Regions from separate parts of the Streptomyces sp. NPDC127595 genome, predicted to be linked through region 2. Evidence: predicted binding sites of a transcription regulator. Region 2 holds the regulator's gene; the other holds the start of a gene.

Region 1 (4,190 bases), on a different contig from region 2:
CGCGCGGGAGGGGGCGGTGGTCACGTGAGGGCTCCTGTGGGGAGAGGTCGGTCGGACGACTGACAGGCGGCCGGATGCTCATGCATAGGTACATGTGATGGATATGTGCACGCGCATTAGTTCCTGTCAGGAACTCCAACGGCCTCACCCGTCAGGGCATTCCGGCCTCCGCACACCCGCCGCGTGATCCAGGACACCTGACGGGGCGACCCCGACCCCGAAAACGCCCGAGGGCGGCACCCCCTGGGAGAAGGGGTGCCGCCCTCGGTACGAAGGACGGTGATCAACCGTGGCCGGAGCCGAGGTCGATCAGAAGTCCATGTCACCGCCCGGCATGCCGCCCGGAGCGCCGCCGGCAGCGGCCTTCTCCGGCTTGTCGGCGATGACGGCCTCGGTGGTGAGGAACAGCGCGGCGATGGACGCGGCATTCTGCAGGGCAGAGCGCGTGACCTTCGCCGGGTCGATGATGCCTTCGGCGATCATGTCGACGTACTCACCGGTCGCGGCGTTCAGGCCGTGACCGACGGGCAGGTTGCGCACCTTCTCGACGATGACGCCACCCTCGAGACCGCCGTTGACGGCGATCTGCTTGAGCGGGGCCTCCAGGGCGAGCCGCACGGCGTTGGCGCCGGTCGCCTCGTCACCCGTGAGCTCCAGCTTCTCGAAGACCGAGGAAGCCTGGATGAGGGCCACGCCACCACCGGCGACGATGCCCTCCTCGACGGCCGCCTTCGCGTTGCGAACGGCGTCCTCGATGCGGTGCTTGCGCTCCTTGAGCTCGACCTCGGTGGCGGCACCGGCCTTGATGACGGCCACGCCGCCCGCGAGCTTCGCCAGGCGCTCCTGGAGCTTCTCGCGGTCGTAGTCCGAGTCGGAGTTCTCGATCTCGGCACGGATCTGGTTGACCCGGCCGGCGACCTGGTCGGCAGAGCCGGAGCCGTCGACGATCGTCGTCTCGTCCTTGGTGATGACGACCTTGCGGGCGCGGCCGAGCAGGTCGACGGTCGCGTTCTCCAGCTTGAGGCCGACCTCCTCGGAGATGACCTCGCCACCCGTGAGGACGGCGATGTCGGTGAGCATCGCCTTGCGGCGGTCACCGAAGCCCGGAGCCTTGACGGCGACGGACTTGAAGGTGCCACGGATCTTGTTGACGACCAGCGTCGACAGAGCCTCGCCCTCGACGTCCTCGGCGATGATCAGCAGCGGCTTGCCCGACTGCATGACCTTCTCCAGGAGCGGGAGCAGGTCCTTGACGTTGGCGATCTTCGAGTTGGCGATCAGGATGTAGGGGTCGTCGAGGACGGCCTCCATACGCTCCATGTCGGTGGCGAAGTACGCCGAGATGTAGCCCTTGTCGAAGCGCATACCCTCGGTGAGCTCCAGCTCCAGACCGAAGGTCTGGGACTCCTCGACGGTGATGACGCCTTCCTTGCCGACCTTGTCCATCGCCTCGGCGATGAGCTCGCCGATCTGGGTGTCGGCGGCGGAGATGGAGGCCGTGGAGGCGATCTGCTCCTTGGTCTCGACATCCTTGGCCTGCTCGAGCAGGGCACCGGAGACGGCCTCGACGGCCTTCTCGATACCACGCTTGAGGGCCATCGGGTTGGCACCCGCGGCTACGTTGCGAAGGCCCTCGCGGACCAGCGCCTGCGCCAGAACGGTCGCGGTGGTCGTACCGTCGCCGGCGACGTCGTCCGTCTTCTTGGCGACTTCCTTGACCAGCTCAGCGCCGATCTTCTCGTACGGGTCCTCGAGCTCGATCTCCTTGGCGATGGAAACACCATCGTTGGTGATCGTGGGGGCGCCCCACTTCTTCTCGAGGACGACGTTGCGGCCCTTGGGGCCAAGGGTGACCTTGACGGCGTCGGCGAGCTGGTTCATCCCGCGCTCGAGACCGCGCCGTGCCTCCTCGTCGAACGCGATGATCTTGGCCATGTGAAGTGGTCCTCCCGGACTGGGGTGGATTGCTCCGGACCGCGCCCGCGCCCGCGACGGACGGCCTGCCTGCCTTGTGGTTCCTTGCCCCACCTGGCCTGCGGGCCTCACTGACCCGGTCCATAGTTGTCACTCTCACCTTCAGAGTGCTAACGCCAATGATTAGCACTCGCCCCTACCGAGTGCAAGCGGCTCCGGAAGATCCCCAGGTGAAGCAGGGGGCGCGCACGGCGCGAAGACAGCCTGAGGGGCACGCGGGCAGACGGTCGGGCAGACCGAAGGGCCCGCACCCCCTGCTGGGGATACGAGCCCTTCGTCACGTCGAACAGAACTATCAGTCGGCGCGTGCTTCAGCTGGTCGCCAGCCGGACCATGTCCGCCTGCGGCCCCTTCTGGCCCTGCGAGATCTCGAACTCGACCCGCTGGCCCTCTTCAAGGGTGCGGTAGCCGTCCATCTGAATCGCGCTGTAGTGGACGAATACATCCGCACCACCGTCGACCGCGATGAAGCCGTACCCCTTCTCCGCGTTGAACCACTTGACGGTGCCCTGAGCCATGCCTAACTCCCCTATTACTGGCCCTTGCACAGGACCGCACTTCGCGGGCCCGGGTCAGACCTCACCCCCCAAGGATTGGGGGTGTGCGCCGGAACGCGTCGACCGCGGCTGAATGTATCTGTCCAACTGCCCTCTGCAACAGGTCAATCGGACGAGAATTCTGAGCACGACCGATCGGGAATATGCGGAGAATTCACAAAGATTCAGGGCAAGTCGGGCCCCGTAAATGCCATAAACGGCTCAAAAAGACGGGGCACTTTGGCTACTTCTTGTCGCGCAGCGGGCAAGGACTCATATGCGCCCGGCATGAAACCAACTCGAAAGCGAAGCAGCTTCCCCAACTGTACCGCGCTCAACCATACAGAATTGCCCCCTCCGCTTCTCTCACGGAGGGGGCAATTCAATGAACTCTCGGTGACCGCCATTACCCAAGGTAATCGCAATCACCGTAAGTGACAGCGGATGACGGTCAGCCGCCGGCGACGGCCGGGATGATCGAGACGCCCGCGCCGTCCGGCGTCGCCGTCTCCAGGCCCTGCTCGAAGCGGACGTCGTCGTCGTTGACGTACACGTTGACGAAGCGGCGCAGCTTGCCCTGGTCGTCCAGGACGCGCGCGGCGATGCCGGTGTGGTTCTGCTCCAGGTCGGCGATCACCTCGCCGAGGGTGCCGCCCTCGGCGCTCACCTCGGCCTTGCCGCCGGTGTAGGTGCGCAGGATGGTGGGGATGCGGACGTTGACGCTCACGATTGACCTCCGGTCGGGGTTACGGGCTTGGGGGCGCGGGGCAGCGTTGAATTTGCGGCTACCGCCGGGTGGGCGCGACCAGCCCCCACCGGCCCGCGGCTGATACGGCCTCCCAGCGGAGCGCAACCGCTCATGACGCGAGGCCAGCCTCTCGGAAGGAGTCCAGGTTCGGGCGGATGGTCGCGGTGAGCCCGGTGTCCGAGGCCACCGCGTCCAGGGTCTTGAGGCCGTCGCCGGTGTTGAGGACGACGGTGGTGAGGGTCGGATCCAGCAGACCGTTCTCGATCAGCTTCTTCGCCACACCCACCGTCACGCCACCCGCGGTCTCGGCGAAGATGCCCTCCGTCTGCGCGAGGAGCTTGATCGCGTCGACGATCTGCTCGTCGTTGACGTCCTCCACCGCGCCGCCGGTGCGCCGCGCGATGTCGAGCACGTACGGCCCGTCGGCCGGGTTGCCGATGGCGAGCGACTTGGCGATGGTGTTCGGCTTCTGGGGCCGTACGACGTCGTGGCCGGCCTTGTAGGCCACCGACACCGGCGAGCAGCCCTCGGCCTGGGCACCGAAGATCTTGTACGGCTTGTCCTCGACGAGCCCGAGCTTGATCAGCTCCTGCAGCCCCTTGTCGATCTTCGTGAGCTGGGAGCCGGAGGCGATCGGCACGACCAGCTGGTCGGGAAGCTGCCAGCCGAGCTGCTCGCAGATCTCGTACGCGAGGGTCTTCGAGCCCTCCGCGTAGTACGGCCGCAGATTGACGTTGACGAAGCCCCAGCCCTCGCCGGCCGGGTCGCCGATCAGCTCGGAGCAGAAACGGTTCACGTCGTCGTAGTTGCCCTCGATACCGACGAGCTCGCCGCCGTACACCGCGGCCATGACGATCTTGCCCTGCTCCAGGTCGTGCGGGATGAAGACGCAGGAGCGGAAGCCGGCGCGGGCCGCGGCGGCGCCCACGGCG
Region 2 (4,190 bases):
CAGGTCCTTGTAGGAGCGGACCCGGGACAGGATGTGCTGCCAGGCCGCTCCGGTGTTCTCGGGCCAGCCAAGGGCGCGGCAGACGCCGGTTTTCCAGTCCTGGCCGTGGGGGACGCGAGGCCAGGCAGGGATGCCGACGGAGGACGGTTTCACGGCCTCCCAGATGTCGATGTAGGGGTGGCCGACGACCAGGGCGTGGGCGCTGGTGACCGCGTCGGCGATGCGGGATTCCTTGGTGCCGGGGACCAGGTGGTCGACGAGGACGCCGAGGCGGGCGTCCGGGCCCGGGGCGAAGTCGGCGACGATCGCGGGCAGGTCGTCGATGCCCTCCAGGTACTCGACGACGACGCCCTCGATGCGCAGGTCGTCGCCCCAGACGCGTTCGACCAGCTCGGCGTCATGCCGGCCCTCCACATAGATCCGCCCGGCCCGCGCCACCCGCGCCCGCGCGCCCGGCACCGCGACCGAACCGGAGGCGGTGCGGGAGGGACGTACGGGCGCACCCGCCGCCGGGCGGACCAGCGTCACCACCTTGCCCTCCAGGAGGAAACCGCGCGGCTCCAGCGGGAACACCCGGTGCTTGCCGAAGCGGTCCTCCAGCGTCACCGTGCCCGCCTCGCAGCGGATCACCGCGCCGCAGAAGCCGGTGCCGGGCTCCTCGACCACCAGCCCGGGGTCCGCGGGGACCTCCGGCACGGGCTTGGGCTTCTTCCACGGCGGGGTCAGGTCCGGAGAGTACTGGCGCATTCGGATGACGATAGGAGAAGCCGGGCCCCCGTGTCGTACGGCCTCCTACGACACGCCGAAACGGCCCGCCAGCGTGTCCCGTTGGGCCCGGACAAACGCCGCATTCACCACCGCTCCGTGACCGGGTACGTACACCGAGTCCTCCCCGCCCAGATCGAGCAGACGGTCCAGCGCGGCCGGCCAGTTGGAGGGGGCGGCGTCGGGGCCCGCCTGGGGTTCGCCGGATTCCTCCACCAGGTCGCCGCAGAAGACGACGGCGGGCCGTGACGGCGATCCTGGGATCAGGACCACCAGGTCGTGGGCGGTGTGGCCGGGGCCGACGTTCGCGAGGAGGACCTGGGTGCCGCCGCCCAGGTCCAGGGTCCACTCGCCGGACACCTGGTGGCGGGGGCGGACCAGCAGATCGGCGGCCTCGGCCGCCTCCAGCGGGTCCAGGCCGTTGCGTACGGCGTCCACGCGCAGTTCCTCACGGCCGTGCGCCAGGACGGTGTCCAGGCCGGCCGCCCCGAACACCTCCACGCCCGCGAAGGCGGCCGCGCCGAACACGTGGTCGAAGTGTGCGTGGGTGAGCGCGAGATGCGTCACGCGGGGGTCGCTGCCGGGTGGCCTCCGCGTCCCGGGAGTCGGCCGCGTGTCCTCGCCGGTCTCGCCGAGCAGCCTCCGTGCCTCGGAACGCAACCGCGCGCCCTCCCGCAGGCTCGACCCCGCGTCGATCAGCAGGGCGGCTCCCTCGCCGACCACCAGCCCGACCGTGCAGTCCCAGCCAGGAAGCCGCCGCCGTCCGACCCGCGGCGCGAGCCTCTCCCACCCCGCCTCTTCCCAAGTCACGCTCATGGGCAGACGCTAACGGCGAGCACGCTGTCGGCACGACCGCGCGGGGCCCGCCCTTGCCGGGGGCGTACCTCCCCGCCGTACACTGGCCGGGGAACGCTGGCACTCGCACGCGCTGAGTGCCAGGGGGAGATTCCGGGAGACCATGGCGACGACATCTGGAGGTGTGCGCGATGCTCAGCGAACGCAGGCTCGAAGTGCTGCGCGCCATCGTCCAGGACTACGTGGGGACGGAGGAGCCGGTCGGCTCCAAGGCCCTCACCGAGCGGCACCGGCTGGGGGTCTCCCCGGCGACGGTCCGCAACGACATGGCCGCCCTGGAGGACGAGGGGTACATCGCCCAGCCGCACACCAGCGCCGGGCGCATCCCCACCGACAAGGGCTACCGGCTCTTCGTCGACAAGCTCGCGGGCGTCAAGCCGATGACCGCGCCCGAGCGGCGGGCCATCCAGAACTTCCTCGACGGCGCCGTCGACCTCGACGATGTGGTGGGGCGTACGGTGCGGCTGCTCGCGCAGCTCACGCGGCAGGTCGCCGTCGTGCAGTACCCGTCCCTCACGCGGTCGACCGTGCGGCACGTCGAGCTGCTGTCGCTGGCTCCGGCCCGCGTCATGCTCGTCCTGATCACGGACACCGGCCGGGTCGAGCAGCGCTTGATCGACTGCCCGGCGCCGTTCGGGGAGACGTCTCTCGCGGATCTGCGCGCGCGGCTCAACAGCCGGGTCGCGGGGCGGCGGTTTTCGGACGTTCCGCAACTGGTGCAGGACCTGCCCGACGCCTTCGAGGCGGAGGACCGCGGTACGGTCACGACGGTGCTCTCCACCCTGCTGGAAGCGCTCGTCGAGCAGACCGAGGAGCGGCTGATGATCGGCGGCACCGCCAATCTCACCCGCTTCGGACATGACTTCCCTCTCACCATCCGGCCCGTACTCGAAGCGCTGGAGGAGCAGGTCGTGCTCCTCAAGTTGCTTGGTGAGGCCGGGGATTCGGGCATGACCGTACGGATCGGTCACGAGAACGCGTATGAGGGACTCAACTCCACGTCCGTCGTCTCCGTCGGCTACGGTTCGGGCGACGAGGCAGTAGCGAAACTCGGCGTGGTCGGACCGACCCGCATGGATTACCCCGGCACGATGGGAGCGGTACGAGCGGTGGCACGGTACGTCGGACAGATCCTGGCGGAGTCTTAGGGTGGCCACGGACTACTACGCCGTGCTCGGCGTGCGCCGCGACGCGTCCCAGGACGAGATCAAGAAGGCGTTCAGGAGGCTCGCGCGCGAGCTGCACCCGGACGTCAATCCCGATCCGAAGACGCAGGAGCGCTTCAAGGAGATCAACGCCGCCTACGAGGTGTTGTCGGACCCGCAGAAGAAGCAGGTCTACGACCTCGGCGGCGACCCGCTGTCCCAGGCGGGCGGCGCGGGCGGCCCCGGTGGCTTCGGCGCCGGCGGCTTCGGGAACTTCTCGGACATCATGGACGCCTTCTTCGGTACGGCGTCGCAGCGTGGCCCCCGGTCGCGTACGCGCCGTGGCCAGGACGCCATGATCCGGCTGGAGATCGAGCTCGACGAGGCGGCCTTCGGTACCACGAAGGACATCCAGGTCGACACGGCCGTCGTCTGCGCCACCTGTAACGGCGAGGGCGCGGCGCCGGGGACCTCGGCGCAGACCTGTGACATGTGCCGCGGTCGAGGTGAGGTCTCGCAGGTCACCCGGTCCTTCCTCGGCCAGGTCATGACCTCGCGGCCCTGCCCGCAGTGCCAGGGCTTCGGAACCGTCGTCCCCACCCCGTGCCCGGAATGCGCGGGCGACGGCCGTGTCCGGTCACGTCGGACGCTGACCGTCAAGATCCCGGCCGGTGTCGACAACGGCACCCGGATCCAGCTCGCGGGCGAGGGCGAGGTGGGCCCCGGCGGCGGCCCCGCCGGCGACCTGTACGTCGAGATCCACGAGCTCCCGCACGCCACCTTCCAGCGGCGCGGCGACGACCTGCACTGCACGGTCACCATCCCGATGACCGCGGCGGCCCTCGGTACCAAGGTGCCGCTGGAGACGCTCGACGGCATGGAGGAGATCGACATCCGTCCCGGCACGCAGTCCGGGCAGTCGGTCCCGCTGCACGGGCGCGGCATCACGCATCTGCGGGGCGGCGGGCGCGGTGACCTCATCGTGCACGTCGAGGTGATGACGCCGTCGAAGCTGGACGCCGAGCAGGAGCGTCTGCTGCGCGAGCTGGCCGTGCTGCGCGGCGAGGAGCGGCCCATCGGGCAGTTCCAGCCGGGACAGCAGGGGCTCTTCTCGCGGCTCAAGGACGCGTTCAACGGCCGCTGAGGACCGTCCGCCGGGCCTCTGAAGTGGGCCTTCTCGACCAGGGTCGGACCGGCCCTGGAGGGAGGGTGCGGGTGGCCTATGCCACGCGGATGACTCGATTCGGACTTGTTCGGAGGACGTGACAACATGCCGTCATGTCCTCCGCACTGACCGATCTCTTCCCACATCCGATCGTGCAGGCCCCCATGGCGGGCGGAGTATCCGTTCCGCATCTCGCGGCCGCCGTGTCCGAGGCCGGCGCGCTCGGATTCCTCGCCGCCGGGTACAAGACCGCCGACGGC

What was found. Region 2 encodes HrcA, which represses chaperone genes, less so after heat shock. Its sites were predicted from a motif close to TTNGCACTCNGNNNNNCNGAGTGCNAA; they were not measured.
Region 1: a site for HrcA is predicted at 2,098-2,124, ahead of groL (chaperonin GroEL). Genes of this name have one in related genera too.

What each region holds. Positions count from the first base shown of each region.
Region 1 is NZ_JBHXWK010000006.1:406,955-411,144, forward strand. It holds gene ACFVKT_RS21745 (NADH:flavin oxidoreductase) at 1-24, opposite strand, end outside; gene groL (chaperonin GroEL) at 310-1,935, opposite strand; gene ACFVKT_RS21755 (cold-shock protein) at 2,286-2,492, opposite strand; gene ACFVKT_RS21760 (MoaD/ThiS family protein) at 2,962-3,237, opposite strand; gene thrC (threonine synthase) at 3,368-4,190, opposite strand, start outside.
Region 2 is NZ_JBHXWK010000005.1:54,577-58,766, reverse strand. It holds gene ACFVKT_RS17320 (DUF3097 domain-containing protein) at 1-747, opposite strand, end outside; gene ACFVKT_RS17315 (MBL fold metallo-hydrolase) at 793-1,581, opposite strand; gene hrcA (heat-inducible transcriptional repressor HrcA) at 1,752-2,768, shown strand; gene dnaJ (molecular chaperone DnaJ) at 2,770-3,909, shown strand; gene ACFVKT_RS17300 (nitronate monooxygenase) at 4,044-4,190, shown strand, end outside.